Regions from separate parts of the Mesorhizobium sp. CAU 1741 genome, predicted to be linked through region 1. Evidence: predicted binding sites of a transcription regulator. Region 1 holds the regulator's gene; the other holds the start of a gene.
What was found. Region 1 encodes PhoB, which activates phosphate uptake and scavenging genes when phosphate is short. Its sites were predicted from a motif close to TGTCATNNANCTGTCAT; they were not measured.

Region 1 (7,790 bases):
GTCGGATCATCGGCGCGGATGCCCTCCGAATACAGGAAGCGAAAATATTGGCGCAGCGACGACAGCTTGCGCGCTTGCGAAGAGGCTGCAAACCCTTTCGATGCGATGTCATCGAGCCAGGCGCGCAGATCATCGGACGCCGCCTTGGCCAGACCGCCGGAGATGAAATCGTCCGCGTCCTCGAGATCGCGCCGGTAGGCGGCGAGCGTGTTCTGGCTTGCGCCCCGCTCCGCACTCATCATCTCCAGGAACGCGTCGAGTCGCGCCGCGATGGTCATGGCCGTCTCCTCGTGATGCGGCACCTTATCGCCGCCAGCTTTTCAAAAGGTGAAGCATGGAACCCTTTCGCGTTCCATGTGTTCATGGGAGGTCAAACGACGATCGCGGCGCGGCCACGTCGCGCCGGGACTGGATAATGAAACGCCGTACCGGTAAGTTGGCCAAGGAAGGGCGTCTTTCAATGGAGGCAGGTATGAGGAATTGGATAATGGCCGCTGCGGCGGTTGCGACGCTTGGTATGGCTGGGTGCAGCACTGCTGAGCAGACGGCCGTTGGTGGCGCTGCTGTAGGCGCTGCGATCGGTGGTGTCGCCTCCGGAAGCGCTACGGGTGCTCTGGCCGGTGCTGCCGTCGGCGGAACCGCCGGCTATCTGGTCGGTCGCAGTGCAGATCGTCAGGGCTGGTGCCGCTATCGCGACCAGTATGGCCGGATTTACGAAGACCGCTGCTAGACGCCTTCGCTTTTCTAAATTGGTGTCTACGATTGTAAAAGGGAGCCTGCGAGGGCTCCCTTTTTACACGTATTAGGCCAGAGCCAGCGCCCCCGGGCCAGGCGTTGCGCCGGGTGGGCACTTGCCGAGGATGATCATGCCAAGCACCTCGTCCTCCGTTACGTCGCTGGTTTGCGCCGTGCCGACCACCTGCCCGTTTTTCATCACGCATACCCTGTCTGCCAGATCGAACACGTCATGAATGTCGTGGCTGATCAGGAAGATGCCGATCCCGTCCTCCTTGAGTTGCTTGACCAGCTCACCGACCTGCGCGGTTTCCTGCGGTCCGAGAGCGGCTGTCGGCTCGTCCATGATCAGGATGCGCGCGTCGAAATGGATCGCGCGGGCAATGGCGACCGACTGCCGCTGACCGCCAGACAACTTGACCACCGGCTCCTTGAAGCGCTGGAAGCGTGGATTGAGCCGCCCCATTACCTTCCTTGTCTCGGATTCCATCGCCACGTCGTCGAGCGTCCCCCATCTCGTGCGCAGCTCACGCCCGAGGAACAGGTTGGCGGCGGCATCGACATTGTCGGCCAGCGCCAGTGTCTGGTAGATCGTCTCGATTCCGTATTTCTTCGCATCGCGGGGATTGTTGATCGTCACCTCCTCGCCCTTGACGAGGATGGTGCCCTCGTCGCGCTTGTAGGCGCCGGAGAGGATCTTGATCAGCGTCGACTTGCCGGCGCCATTGTGACCAAGCAGCGCGACCACCTCGCCTTCGTGAAGGTCGATGGACGCATCGTCCACTGCGTGGATGCCGCCGAACGATATCGAGATGTTCTTCATCTCGACGAGAGGAATGCCGTTGTTGGTCATCTTGTCGCTCCTCAACCCAGCCGGCGGCGATAGACAGTGTCGAGCCACACGGCCACGACGAGCGCAAGGCCGACGACGATGTTCTGCAATGGCGTGTCGACGCCGAGCAGGATCATCCCCGAGGCCAGCGACTGCATCAGCATCGCGCCAAGCATGGCGCCGGCGATGGTGCCGACGCCGCCCGACAGCGACGTGCCGCCAATCACCGCCGCTGCAATGACAAGCAGTTCGTCGAGCGTGCCCTGCGCGTTGGTGGCCGCATTGAGGCGGGCCGTCGAAATCATCGCGCCCACGGCGGCGAGTGCCCCCATGAGCATGAATATCTTCATCGTCACCCAGCGCGTGTTGATGCCGGCCAGCGCCGCGGCTTCCGGATTTCCGCCGATGGCGAAAACGTAGCGCCCGAAACGCGTTCGCGTGGCAACGAACGTCATCAGGATACCGACGCCGACGGCGATGAGCACCGGAATGGCGATGCCATGCGCGATGAACAGCCCGCCTTCGGGAAGCTCCATGTTGTTCGCCTCCGCATAGCGCCGGACGATGCCGATCGGCCACGGATAGGAATTGGCCACCCACACGGCGCCAAGGATCAGGCCGCAGGTCACCGCGCCAAGAAACGCCTCTGCCCAGACCGGGCGCAGCGGAAACTGGAAGCGCTTTCGCTGCACGCGCGCGTTCACCAGCATCACCACGACCGCCACGCAGGCGACGACCCCGATGATCCAGCTCCAGGTGGCGCCGACAGAACCGTCCGGTCCACCGCCCATCAGGCGAAAGGTAGAGTCCATCGGGGCAACCGTCTGGCCACTGGTGACCCACCATGCGGCGCCACGCCATACCAGCAGGCCGCCGAGCGTGACGATGAAGGCCGGCACGCCGAGATATGCGATGACGTAGCCATGCAAGGCGCCGATGGCGACGCCGAAGCAAAGGCCGACAAGCGCGGCGATGGCCCAGATGGCGGGATGGCCGAAGCCCAGATAGTCGGGCAGAATCTGCGCCTGCGTCACACCCATGACCATACCGACGACACCAAGGATGGACCCGACCGAAAGATCGATGTTCCGGGTGACGATCACGAGCACCATGCCCGTCGCCATCACCGCGACCGAGGCGGATTGAACCGACAGGTTCCAAAGGTTGCGCGGCGTCAGGAAAAGCCCGCCGGAGAGAAGGTTGAAGGTCAGCCAGATGATCAGCAGCGCGCCGATCATGCCGAGCATGCGCGTGTCGAGTTCCGTGGCTTTGAGGAACCGGCCGACCGGCCCGCTCTCGCTGGATCGCGCACGATCGGTTGGCGCTGGGGCGGTTGCATCCGACATGATCGTCCTCCCGTCCGGCGCTGGCCCGTGGTCGGGCGGGGCCGGATAGATATCCTAATGAAACGCCGCGGTTTTCGTCAAACCGCGGCGTTCTGAAGATTAGGCGTCAGGGTCAGTCGCAGGCTGCGGCCGAACCTGCTTCAACGCCCTGGCATACGACGTCCTTCGTCACCCAGCCCGCATCGATCACGACCTCGAGATTGTCCTTGGTGATCGGGTTGGGGTCGAGGAAGATCGCGTTCATCTCGACGCCGTTGGGGCCATCGGACCACTTTTGCGAGCCTTCCACCGCGTCCATCGCAGTGCCGTCGGCGAGCTGGTTGGCGATTTCCGCGGCGGCCTTGCCGAGCTCGCGCGAGTCTTTCCAAACCGAGACCGTCTGCGTGCCCAGTGCGATGCGGTTCAACGCGGCATGGTCGCCGTCCTGACCCGACACCGGAACTGACCCTGCCAGGCCCTGTGCCTCCAGCGCCGCGATCGCGCCGCCGGCCGCGCCGTCATTCGAGGCGACGACCGCATCGATCTCGTTGTTGTTGGCAGTCAGGAACTGCTCCATGTTGCGCTGCGCATTGGCGGGCAGCCAGCCGTCGGTATAGGCCTCGCCGACATTCTTGATCGCACCGGAATCAATGGCTTCCTTGAGCACTTCCATCTGGCCGGCGAACAGGAAGTCGGCGTTCGGATCGGCGCCGTTGCCCTTGATGAAGACGTAGTTGCCTTCCGGCTGCACGTCGAACACCGCCTGTGCCTGCAGACGTCCCACTTCCTTGTTGTCGAAGGTCAGGTAGAATGCATCGGCGTTTTCGATGAGACGATCGTACCCGACCACCGGGATGCCTTCGGCCACGGCTTTTTCGACTGCCGGCCCGATGGCACTGGCGTCCTGCGCCAGGATGATCAGCGCGTTGGCGCCCTGGGCGATCAGCGCCTCGACGTCGGTGAGTTGCTTGGCGGCCGACGACTGGGCGTCCGCCGAGATGTAGGTGTTGCCGGCTGCCTCAAGGGCTTCCTTGATTGCGGCCTCGTCGGTCTTCCAGCGCTCCTCCTGGAAGTTCGACCAGGACACGCCGACGATCTTGCCTTCGGCATGAGCGGTGGCAGCCAGTGTCATCGACATGGCGACACCCGCCAGCATGGCGGCTGCAAAATTCTTCATGATTTCCTCCCTGCGCTTGGAACAAGCGCTTTCTGGTGCTTGCACACAATACCGCGAGGCTCTTTTTTTCGGGCCTCGAAAAAAAGAATGACTCAGCTAGGGGCGTGTGTCAATATCCTGCGTGCAATGCTGGCTTTGCCGCTTGGACCGGGGTAAATGAGCAGCATTGTGCGGGAGGAAGGACGTCAGATGACGATCGGCGTGCGCCACGACGATCTGCGCAAGCGCAACCGGGCCATGGTGATCGCGGCTGTGCGGCGCGGCGGGCAGCCTTCCCGTACCGAGATCGCCACGGCGACGGCGCTCAGCCATTCCACGATTTCGACGATATCATCCGACCTCATCGACGAGGGCATTCTCGCCCAGCTAAAGACCGGCGAGACCGCGGCGCTGAAGCGCGGCAGGCCCCAGGTGGCTCTCGATCTCGACCCACGTGCGGCAAGCGTCGTGTCGATGGTGCTGTCGTTGAACGCGCTGTCCGCAGCGCTGATCGACTACACCGGCAAGGCGATCGCCCATGACATTTCCCGCCCGGCAACACTCACCATGGCCGATGGCGAACTGTGCGATCACGTCATTTCCGCCGTTCGGCGATTGATGGAGCGTGCGCCGCCAGGCCACGGTCCCGTCCTGCGCATCACCATGGCGGTCCAGGGCATCACTGACTCCAGCGCCCGCAGACTGATGTGGTCGCCGATCACCCCGCACAGCGAAATCGCGTTTGCCGACGCACTGGAAACCGCCTTCGGCATCCCGGTGACCGTCGAGAACGACTGCAACATGATAGCGGTCGCCCTGCGCGGTCGCGAACCGGACCGCTATCGCGACAACTTCTTCACCATCCTGCTGTCCAATGGCATCGGGATGGGGCTGGTGCTGCGGGGCGAACTCTTCACGGGGTCGCACTCGTCGGGCGGCGAATTCGGCCACATGATCCACGTGCCCAACGGCGCGCTCTGCCGATGCGGCAGGCGTGGCTGCATCGAAGCCTATGCCGGCAACTATGCGATCTACCGCCATGCGCGCGGTGATGGCGAGCATGCACTGCCGGTAGCGGATATCGACGACGGAACCATGCTGGCCATGGCGGCGGCGGCGCGCGATCACGACGGCCGCGAGCGCGAAGCATTCCAGCGCGCGGGAGAAGCGATCGGTTTCGGGCTGGGCAGCCTGTTCGCGCTGTTCGACCCGGCGCCGGTGGCGATCGTCGGCCTCGGCACCTCGGCTTTCGACGTCATCGAGCCAACGATGCGCGAGGCGATCGCCCGCACCGCCGGCGGCCAGCACAATGCGGCGATTTCGTTTGACCTGGAGCCGGACGAGATACCGCTTATCCGCGAAGGCTGCGCCCGCCAGGCGCTGACGTTCGTCGATCAGGAAATCTTCGCCAGAGGCGCTGCTGCAGCCCCCGTGCGAAGCGAGGAAGTGGTCTGAAGCGCCGGCCACAGGGCGGCGGCCAGGCCTATCCCTCCTGGATGGCGTAGCCGGCACCACGGATCGTGCGGATGACGTCTGCCATGTTGCCGAGATTGACCGCCTTGCGCAGGCGCCCGACATGCACGTCGACGGTGCGTTCGTCGATATAGATCGTCTCGCCCCAGACATTGTCGAGCAGTTGACCGCGGGAAAACACCCTGCCGGGATGCTGCATCATGAACTCCAGCAGGCGGAACTCCGTCGGCCCGAGCCGAATTTCAGACTTGCCGCGATGCACACGGTGCGTCTCGCGATCGAGCACGATGTCGCCGACCTTCAGCACCGAGGACAGCACCTCCGGCCGCGCCCGGCGCAGCAGCGCCCGCACGCGCGCAATGAGTTCGGGCGTGGAGAACGGCTTCACCAGATAATCGTCCGCGCCGGTGACGAGGCCGCGAACCCGGTCGCTTTCTTCGCCGCGCGCCGTCAGCATGATGATCGGCAAGCGTTCGGTCTCCGGGCGCATGCGCAGGCGCCGGCACAATTCGATGCCGGACACCGCCGGTACCATCCAGTCGAGCACGAGCAGGTCGGGCTGGCTTTCGCGCAGGCGCATTTCCGCCTCGTCACCACGCATGATGACCTCGACCTCGTACCCTTCCGCCTCGAGATTGTACTTGAGGAGTACGCCCAGCGGCTCCTCGTCCTCAACCACCATGATCTTCGGTGCAATCATATTTCCGTCTTCCGTCGTCAGCCCTGGACCGACGTCTCGTCGTGCTTCGGCCGATGCAGCGGCAATTGCCGGCCCGTGGCGATGTAGTAGGCGTTTTCGGCGATGTTGGTGACGTGGTCGCCGATACGCTCCAGATTCTTCGCGCAGAACAGCAGATGGGTGCAGCCCGTGATGTTGCGCGGATCCTCCATCATGTAGGTCAGCAGCTCGCGGAACACCGCAGTGTACTGGATATCGATGTTCTCGTCGTCCGCACGCAAGGTTATCAGCCCCTCGGCGTTGCGCGCTTCGTAGGCGGAGATGACCAGAGCCACCTGCTCCATCACCATTTGCGCCATCGCCTCGATGGAGTGCGACAGCTTGCGCGGCGTTGCGCCCTCGCCCACCGCATTGACGCGCTTGGCGATGTTCTTGGCCAGATCGCCGATGCGCTCGAGGTCGGCCGCCATCCGGATCGCGCCCACCACCGAGCGCAGGTCCTGCGCCATCGGCTGGCGCTTGGCGATCAACGTGATGGCGCGCTCGTCTAGTTCCCGTTGGCGTGCATCCATGACGGCATCGTCGGAAATCACCCGCTGAGCCAACGGGGCATCCGTCTCTATCAGCGAGCGCGTGGCCGCGGCCACCATCGCCCCTGCCAGATCGCCCATGTCGCGGATCAGCCTGTCGATCTCGTTGAGTTCGTCATCGAAGGACGTGACTGTATGCTCACCCATTGGTGGTCTCCTTTGCGCGAGCCTGCTCAGCCGAAACGGCCGGTGATGTAGTCCTGCGTGCGCTTTTCGCCCGGGCTGGTGAAGATCAGGTCGGTTGGGCCTTCCTCGACGAGGATTCCGAGATGGAAGAACGCCGTGCGCTGGGAGACGCGCGCCGCCTGCTGCATCGAGTGGGTGACGATCACGATCGTGTAGTTCTGCTTCAGCTCGTCGATAAGTTCCTCGATGCGCGCGGTCGCGATCGGGTCGAGCGCGGAACAGGGCTCATCCATGAGGATGACCTCGGGCGAGACCGCGATCGCACGCGCGATGCACAGGCGTTGTTGCTGGCCGCCGGAAAGCCCGGTGCCGGGCTCGCTGAGCCGGTCTTTCACCTCGTTCCACAAGCCCGCCTTCTGCAGGCTGGCTTCGACGATTGCATCGAGTTCGGCACGGCTTCTCGCCAAGCCGTGAATACGGGGGCCGTACGACACGTTCTCGTAGATCGACTTCGGGAACGGATTCGGCTTTTGGAACACCATGCCGACGCGGGCGCGCAGCTCGACCACGTCGAGCGCCTGGTCGTAAATGTCGGAGCCATCCAGCGCGATAGCGCCCGTGACGCGGCAGCCCTCGATCGTGTCGTTCATTCGGTTGAGGCAGCGCAGGAACGTCGACTTGCCGCAGCCCGACGGACCGATGAACGCAGTCACCGCCTTCTCCGGCACGTCGATGGAGACATCGAACAGCGCCTGTTTGGTACCGTAGAAGACGTTGACATTGCGCGCGCTGACCCGAACCGGGCGCGGGTTTTCGTCAGGTGTACGCACGGTGGGTGATTCCATCGAGTAAAGGTCGGATTGCGCGACGATCT
Region 2 (7,790 bases), on a different contig from region 1:
ATGTGCAGGCGTGCGAGGTTGCGCCAGGTGCCGCCGACGCAGTAGAAGGTGCGCCCCTCGCCCGCAGCCAACAGGCCGGCCCGTTTCAGCTCGCGCTGGGCAATCTTGTAGGCTTCGGCAGGCGACCCCTTCGCCATGTCCTGAAGCCGCAGGCCACCGAGCGGCAAGGTGATGCCGTCGCCGATGGTCTCTCCGGAAACATCGACCAGTTCGAGGCTGCCGCCGCCGAGGTCACCGGCAATGCCGTCGGCACGGTGAAAGCCGGAGATGATTCCGAGCGCCGAATAGTAGGCCTCTTCGCGTCCCGACAACACGCGCACCGGGGCACCGAGAATCTCTTCGGCGCGATGGATGAAGTCCATGCCGTTTTCGGCCTCGCGCGCCGCCGCGGTGGCGATCACGTGGAAATCCTCGGCACCTGCCTGGTCGGAGAGCGCACGAAAGCGGCGGAACTCCTCGACGGCGCGGCGAACCGCCTCTTCATCGAGCCGCCCAGTGGAGACGATTCCACGCCCAAGCCCGGCCAGCATCTTCTCGTTGAAGAGGACCGTTGGTGAACGGGCAATGCCCTCATAGACGACTAGTCGGATCGAGTTGGATCCGATGTCGATGATCGACAGTGGCCAGCGATCAGGCAGCCGGCCCTGAGATGTTTGAATCATTCGCCCTGCGTTGTCGAGTTCGCCTTCTTGCGGCGCTTGTGCTGGGTTATGCGTTTCGGCGCATTGGATTTCAGGGCGTCGCCCCGACCGGACAGGCTGGGATTGGTCATGAAATATTCCTGCGCGTTGAACGGTTCCTCGCCTTCCTCCGGCTGCATGCGCCGCGAGGTACCGTCCGCCAATACTTCGAAACTCTGCTGGTTGTCCATGATGTTTCCCAGCATGATCTGGCCGAGCACCTGTTCATGCACAGTCGGATTGGTGATGGGAACCATGGTTTCGACGCGGCGGTCGAGGTTACGCGGCATCATGTCGGCCGAGCTGATGTAGACCACGGCTTCGTCGGATGGCAGGCCGTGACCGTTGCCGAAGCAGAAGATTCGGCTGTGCTCGAGGAAGCGGCCGATGATCGACTTGACGCGGATGTTTTCCGACAGGCCGGGCACCTGCGGGCGCAGGCAGCAGATGCCGCGCACGACGAGGTCGATCTCCACCCCTGCCCGGCTGGCATCGTAAAGCGCGTCGATGACGATCGGATCGACGAGCGAATTCATCTTCATCCAGATTTGCGCCGGCTTTCCCAGATCGGCAAATGCCTTTTCGGCGGCGATGTGCTCCAGGATCCGATTGCGCAGCGTGAACGGCGAGATGGCGAGCCGCATTTCATGCGCGGGCTCGGCATAGCCGGTGATGAAGTTGAAAATCTGCGCCACGTCGCGCGCGATCTCGGGATCGGTGGTGAAATAGGACAGGTCGGTATAGATGCGGGCGGTGATCGGGTGGTAGTTGCCGGTGCCCAGATGGACGTAGTTTCGCAGCCTGTTGTCCTCGCGACGCACGACGAGCGACATCTTCGAATGGGTCTTCAGCTCGATGAAGCCGAAGACGACCTGAACGCCCGCACGCTCCAGGTCGCGCGCCCAGCGGATGTTGGCTTCCTCGTCGAAACGGGCTTTCAGCTCGACGAGCGCGGTCACCGACTTGCCGGCCTCGGCGGCATCGATGAGCGCGCGCACGATCGGGCTGTCGTTGGAGGTGCGATACAGGGTCTGCTTGATGGCGACGACTTCCGGGTCGGCCGCTGCCTGGCGCAGGAACTGCACCACCACGTCGAAGCTCTCGTAGGGATGGTGGACGACGATGTCCTTTTCGCGGATGCCGGCGAAGCAGTCTCCGCCATGGTCGCGGATGCGCTCGGGAAAGCGCGGATTGTAGGGGGTGAACTTGAGGTCGTCGCGCGGCAGCGAAACGATCTCGGAAATCTGGTTGATCGCAAGCGGCTTCTTCAGGATGGAGACACGCCCGCCCGCCACGCCCAGTTCGGTGGCGACGAAATCGCGCAGCGCCTCGGGCATCTCGTCGTCAAACTCGATACGGATCACCTGGCCCCGGCGGCGCCGCTTCAGCGCGCTCTCGAACAGGCGCACCAGGTCTTCGGCTTCTTCCTCGACCTCGATGTCGCTGTCCCGGATGATCCGGAACGTTCCGGACCCTTTGACCTCATAGCCGGGAAAGAGCTTGCCGATGAACAATGCCACCGCATCTTCCAGCGCCATGAAGCGCACGGTCGTCTTGCGATCCGGCAGGCGGACGAAGCGCCGCAAGGCAACAGGCAGGCGTAGCAGCGCGGTCATCTCCTCGCCGTCGCGCAGGTTGCGCAACTGCAGGCCCATCGAAAAGCCGAGATTGGGGATGAACGGAAACGGATGGGCGGGGTCGATCGACAGCGGGGTCAGCACCGGGAAGACCGATTCCATGAAGTGGTCTTCGAGCCAGCGCAACTCGTCGCGGTTGAGCGCATCGCCGCGCACGATCTCGATGCCCTGCTGGCGCATCAGTCCCGTCAGAGAGGAATAGCTCTGCTGCTGGTCCTCCTGCAGACTGGCGACTTCGAGCAACAGCAATTCGAGCTGCTGTTCCGGTGTGCGACCATCGGGGCTCTTGATGGCGATGCCCTGGCGGACCTGGCCGGCTAGCCCGGCGACGCGCACCATGAAGAATTCGTCGAGATTGGCCGCCGAAATCGACAGGAAGCGCACGCGCTCGAGCAGCGGATGGCATGGGTTCTGCGATTCATCGAGCACCCGTCGATTGAACTGCAGCCATGAGAACTCACGGTTGACGAAACGGTCGGGATTGCCTTCCGGTGAAGCCGCCAGAGCCTTCATCTCTCCGGTGAATTCGCTTGTCGCCGGTCTCAACTCGTTCATCTTGTTCCACCCGATGCGTTGCGCCGACTGCATCAGCAGGCGCGGATTCCGTCAAGTGGTCTCCTGACAGGGTTTTGCGACAGTTTGATATCACCGTCTTGCAAAGCGCCGGTTTATGCTGCAAACGCACACGATCCGCATCGACAGCATCTCGGAGCTTTCCATGGCCGGTCACGCGATACCGCATTTCCAGAACGACGCAGGCCACGCCGCGATTGAGATCGGCGTGAAGGAGTTCATGTGCGTCGGCGCCAACCCGCCTCAGGATCATCCCCACGTCTTCCTCGACATGGGCGACGATTCGGAAAAGGTCTGTCCCTATTGCTCGACGCTGTTTCGCTACAATCCCGCGCTCAAGGCGACCGAGACCAAGCCTGAGGGCGCGGTCTACCACCATCAGGCAGCCTGAGCGGACGATTTCCGTGACAAGGACCGGGCGATGACCGCGGCAGGCCGGGTCGCCGTCGTGGGCGCCGGCATCGCTGGCCTGACTGCGGCCCTTGCCTTCGCACGACACGGCTTCGAGGTCGTCGTCTTCGAGCGATCACCGACGCTTGAAGAAATAGGCGCCGGGCTGCAACTGTCTCCGAACGCGACACGGATTCTTGCGCGGCTCGGCGTCATCGAGCGATTGCTGGACAAGGCGGTCCAACCGGAAGGCGTCGTCCTGCGGCGCGCGGATTCGCTGCGCGAGGTTGCGACGGTTCCGCTCGGCGAGGCAGCCCTGCAGCGCTGGGGCGCACCCTACCTGACAATCCATCGCGCCGACCTCCAGCAGGCACTCGTCGACATGGTCGCGGCTTCACCCGCCGTGGACCTGCGGACCGGCCGCGCGGTCGACTCGCTGAGGCGGGAAAGCGATGGACGCGCGTCGCTCGTGCTTTCAGACGATAGTAACGAGGGCGCATTCGATCTCGTCGTCGGCGCTGACGGCGTGTGGTCCCGCCTGCGCGACAGCGTGCCCGGCGCGCGCGACAGCCGCTACAGCGGCTATGTCGCATGGCGGGCGACCGTCGCGGCCACGGGCGGCCAATCGCGGTGGTTGCCAGCGCATGACAGCGTCACCTCATTCATGCATCCACGTTTCCATCTCGTCGCCTACCCGCTGCGTGGCGGGCGCGCGGTGAATTTCGTCGCTGTGACCCGTGGACCTGAGCCCGTGCGCGGTTGGTCCGGCGCCGCGGATACGGGGCTGCTGCTCGACGCCATGAGGGGAGCAGCCGACGAACTCCAGTCGCTGGCGGCGATGGCGGGTTCGTGGACGACCTGGCCGTTGCACGACGTCGACCCCAACGGGCCGTGGACGGATGGCAGCGGCCTGGCGCTTGTCGGCGACGCCGCCCATGCGATGACGCCTTTCGCCGCGCAAGGCGCAGCCATGGCCATTGAAGACGCGGCAACGCTGGCACGGCTCGTGGCAAAACAGCCCGGAGACAAGCGCCACGCGCTGGAGCGCTATGAACAGGCGCGCCAGCGGCGTGTGGCACGGGTGGCAAAGCGCGGCAGCTTCAACCGCTTTGTCTGGCACGCGCGGGGACCCGTGGCGTTCGGGCGCGATATGGTGCTTGCCTCGCGCCCAGCCGGCTCGCTCGCCTCCGACATGGACTGGCTCTACGGATTCGACGAGGCCGCAAGCCAGTAGAAGCAAAGCCTCCATCGACGGCTGCCTGCTCCCCCGAACCTAATGCAGGATCTGGCTCAGGAAGAGCTTGGTGCGCTCGTGCTGCGGGTTGTCGAAGAACTTTTCCGGCTCGTTCTGCTCGACGATCTGCCCCTGGTCCATGAAGATGACGCGATTGGCGACCTGACGCGCGAAACCCATCTCGTGGGTGACGACGATCATCGTCATGCCTTCCTCGGCAAGGCCGACCATCGTTTCCAGCACTTCCTTGATCATTTCCGGATCGAGTGCCGACGTCGGCTCGTCGAACAGCATGATGCGCGGGTTCATGCACAACGAACGGGCAATCGCCACGCGCTGCTGCTGGCCGCCCGAGAGCTGGCCGGGATATTTGTTGGCCTGCTCCGGGATCTTGACGCGTTCGAGGAAATGCATTGCGGTCTGTTCCGCTTCCCGCTTCGGCGTCTTGCGCACCCAGATCGGCGCCAGCGTGCAGTTCTCCAGGATCGTCAGGTGCGGGAAGAGGTTGAAGTGCTGGAAGACCATTCCGACTTCGCGCCGTACCTCGTCGATACGCTTGAGATCGTTGGTGAGTTCGATGCCGTCGACGACGATCTTGCCCTTCTGGTGTTCCTCCAGTCGGTTGATGCACCGGATCATCGTCGACTTGCCCGAACCGGAAGGACCGCAGACGACGATGCGCTCTCCGCGCATGACCTTCAGATTGATGTCCTTGAGGACGTGGAAGTCGCCATACCATTTGTGCATGTCCTTGATCTCGATGGCGACATCGGTCTCGGAAATGTGCATCTTGGAGCGATCCACCGCGATTTCTTCGCTGCGTGCGGCGTTTTCAGTGGCCATGAGATTCCCCTTTGGCGCTTCGGCCTATTCTTGCTGGTGCTTTTCCGTGCCGGCGGATCATGATCGGTGGCCGGTGTCCAGGCGACGTTCCATATAGATCGAATAGCGTGACATGCCGAAGCAGAACAGCCAGAACACGAAGCCGGCGAACAGAAGTCCCGACATCGGCGTCTGCGGCGATGCCCAGTTCGGGTCGGAAAAGTTCTGGCGAACGATGCCCAGCAGGTCGAACATCCCGATAATGTAGACCAGGCTGGTGTCCTTGAAGAGACCGATGAAGGTGTTGACGATGCCCGGTATGACGAGCTTGAGGGCCTGCGGCAACACGATGAGACCCATCTTCTGCCAGTAGCTCAGGCCGAGCGAGTCGGCGCCTTCATATTGCCCCTTCGGAATGGCCTGCAGCCCGCCACGCACCACCTCGGCCATGTAGGCGGACGCAAACAGCGCCACGCCGACGAGCGCCCGCACGAGCCGATCGAAGGTAAACCCTGCCGGCATGAAGAGAGGCAGCATGACGCTGGCCATGAAAAGCACCGTCACCAGCGGCACGCCACGCACGACCTCGATGAAGATGACGCATAGAAGCTTGACGACCGGCATCTGGGATCGACGGCCGAGCGCGAGCGCGACGCCGAGCGGCAAGGAGACGGAGATGCCGACGAAGGAAAGCACCATGGTCACCAGGAGCCCCCCCCACAACGTCGTCGGAACGTAGGGAAGCGTAAGGACGCCGCCCACCAGCAGGAAATAGGCGAGGATCGGAAACACGCCGAAGAACAGGATGGCGTTGAGCACCTTGTAGGGCACACGCGGGATCAGGAGCGGTACGAGAAGAACCACGAACATGATCGCCGTGACGTTGACGCGCCAGCGCTCGCTGATCGTGTAGCGCCCATACATGAACTGCTCGAACTTGGCATTCACGAAGGCCCAGCATGCACCGGACCAGCCATCTGGCTGGGTGCCACCCTGCGCAATGGTGGCGCAGACGGAGCGGTCCGGCCCAACCCACGTCGCGTTAATGAATGCCCATTGGATGAACGGCGGCAGCAGCCAGACGACGAACAGTAACCCGATAACGGTGAGGATCGTATCCGTCGTGGAGGCGAACAGGTTCACCCGGAGCCAACGGACAAGACCCCGCTCGCGCAGCGGCGCTTCCTGCGCGATGACCATCTGGGCGCGGACGAAGGAGATGTCGTGTTCCTGCATCTTACCGCTCCACCAGCGCCATCTTGGCGTTGAACCAGTTCATGAACGTCGAAGTCGACAGGCTCAGCCCGAGGTAGACGACCATCCAGATCGCGACCACTTCGATCGCCTGCCCCGTCTGGTTCATGGTGGTCTGGCCGATCGCGACGAGGTCGGGATAACCCACCGCCACGGCAAGCGACGAGTTTTTGGTCAGGTTGAGATACTGGCTGGTGAGGGGTGGAATGACGATGCGCATCGCCTGCGGGATGATGACAAGACGCAATGTGGGGCCGGCGCGAACACCCAGCGCGTGGGCCGCTTCCGACTGACCCCTGCTGACGCCGAGGATGCCGGCACGCACGATTTCAGCGATGAACGACGCGGTATAGAACGACAGTGCAAGATAGAGCGACAGGAACTCCGGCTTGATGCTGACACCGCCGTTCAGATTGAAAGCGCCCAGCACAGGAAATTCAAACGTCACCGGCATGCCGGCAAGGAAGAACGCGAGCAGCGGAAGGCCGATGATGAGGCCAAGACTCGTCCACAGGACCGGAAACTGCTCGCCGGTGGCCATCTGGCGCTGGTACGCCTTTCGCTTGACGAACCACGACAGTGCGATCGCCACGACAAAGGCGGCGACGACGAGCCAGATGTCCGGCCCGAAGCTTGCCGACGGAACGAAGAAGCCGCGACTGTTGAGATAGGTATTCAGCGGCATCTCGATGCTGTCGCGGGGAAGCGGCAAGACCGACAGCACGCCGAAATACCAGAAAAAGATGACCAGCAATGGCGGGATGTTGCGGAAGACCTCGACATAGACCGTGCAGATCTTGGCGATCAGCCAGTTGCCCGAAAGCCGCCCGACACCGACGATGAAGCCGATCAGCGTTGCCGTCAGGATGCCGCAGACAGCGACCAGGGCGGTGTTGACGAAGCCAATGACCAAAGCGCGGCCAAAGGTCGAGTCCGCTGTGTATTGCAGAAGCGTCTGGGCGATGTCGAAACCGGCACGCCGGTCCAGAAAGCCGAAGCCGGAGCCGATATTGGCGCGGCGCAGGTTCTCAAGCGTATTGCCCACAATCCAGTAGACGAAAGCGGACAGCAGCACCACGACGATGATCTGGTAGATCAATCCCCGCATCTTGGGGTCGTTGATCCAAGACGCCTGTGCCGGGCCCGCCGCGCGGATTTCATCCTGCGACGCCATACCTGTTCCCCTTTAGGTGGAGCGGG

Region 2: the regulator PhoB is predicted to act here: its motif matches at 2,949-2,965, upstream of AAFN84_RS15330 (RNA degradosome polyphosphate kinase).

What each region holds. Positions count from the first base shown of each region.
Region 1 is NZ_JBDOQP010000007.1:164,063-171,852, reverse strand. It holds gene AAFN84_RS23285 (site-specific tyrosine recombinase XerD) at 1-278, opposite strand, end outside; gene AAFN84_RS23280 (glycine zipper domain-containing protein) at 473-730, shown strand; gene AAFN84_RS23275 (ATP-binding cassette domain-containing protein) at 803-1,588, opposite strand; gene AAFN84_RS23270 (sugar ABC transporter permease) at 1,600-2,913, opposite strand; gene xylF (D-xylose ABC transporter substrate-binding protein) at 3,026-4,069, opposite strand; gene AAFN84_RS23260 (ROK family protein) at 4,259-5,503, shown strand; gene phoB (phosphate regulon transcriptional regulator PhoB) at 5,532-6,218, opposite strand; gene phoU (phosphate signaling complex protein PhoU) at 6,239-6,937, opposite strand; gene pstB (phosphate ABC transporter ATP-binding protein PstB) at 6,964-7,761, opposite strand.
Region 2 is NZ_JBDOQP010000003.1:346,195-353,984, forward strand. It holds gene ppx (exopolyphosphatase) at 1-662, opposite strand, end outside; gene AAFN84_RS15330 (RNA degradosome polyphosphate kinase) at 659-2,872, opposite strand; gene AAFN84_RS15335 (zinc-finger domain-containing protein) at 3,036-3,281, shown strand; gene AAFN84_RS15340 (FAD-dependent oxidoreductase) at 3,312-4,514, shown strand; gene AAFN84_RS15345 (amino acid ABC transporter ATP-binding protein) at 4,554-5,357, opposite strand; gene AAFN84_RS15350 (amino acid ABC transporter permease) at 5,415-6,572, opposite strand; gene AAFN84_RS15355 (amino acid ABC transporter permease) at 6,574-7,764, opposite strand.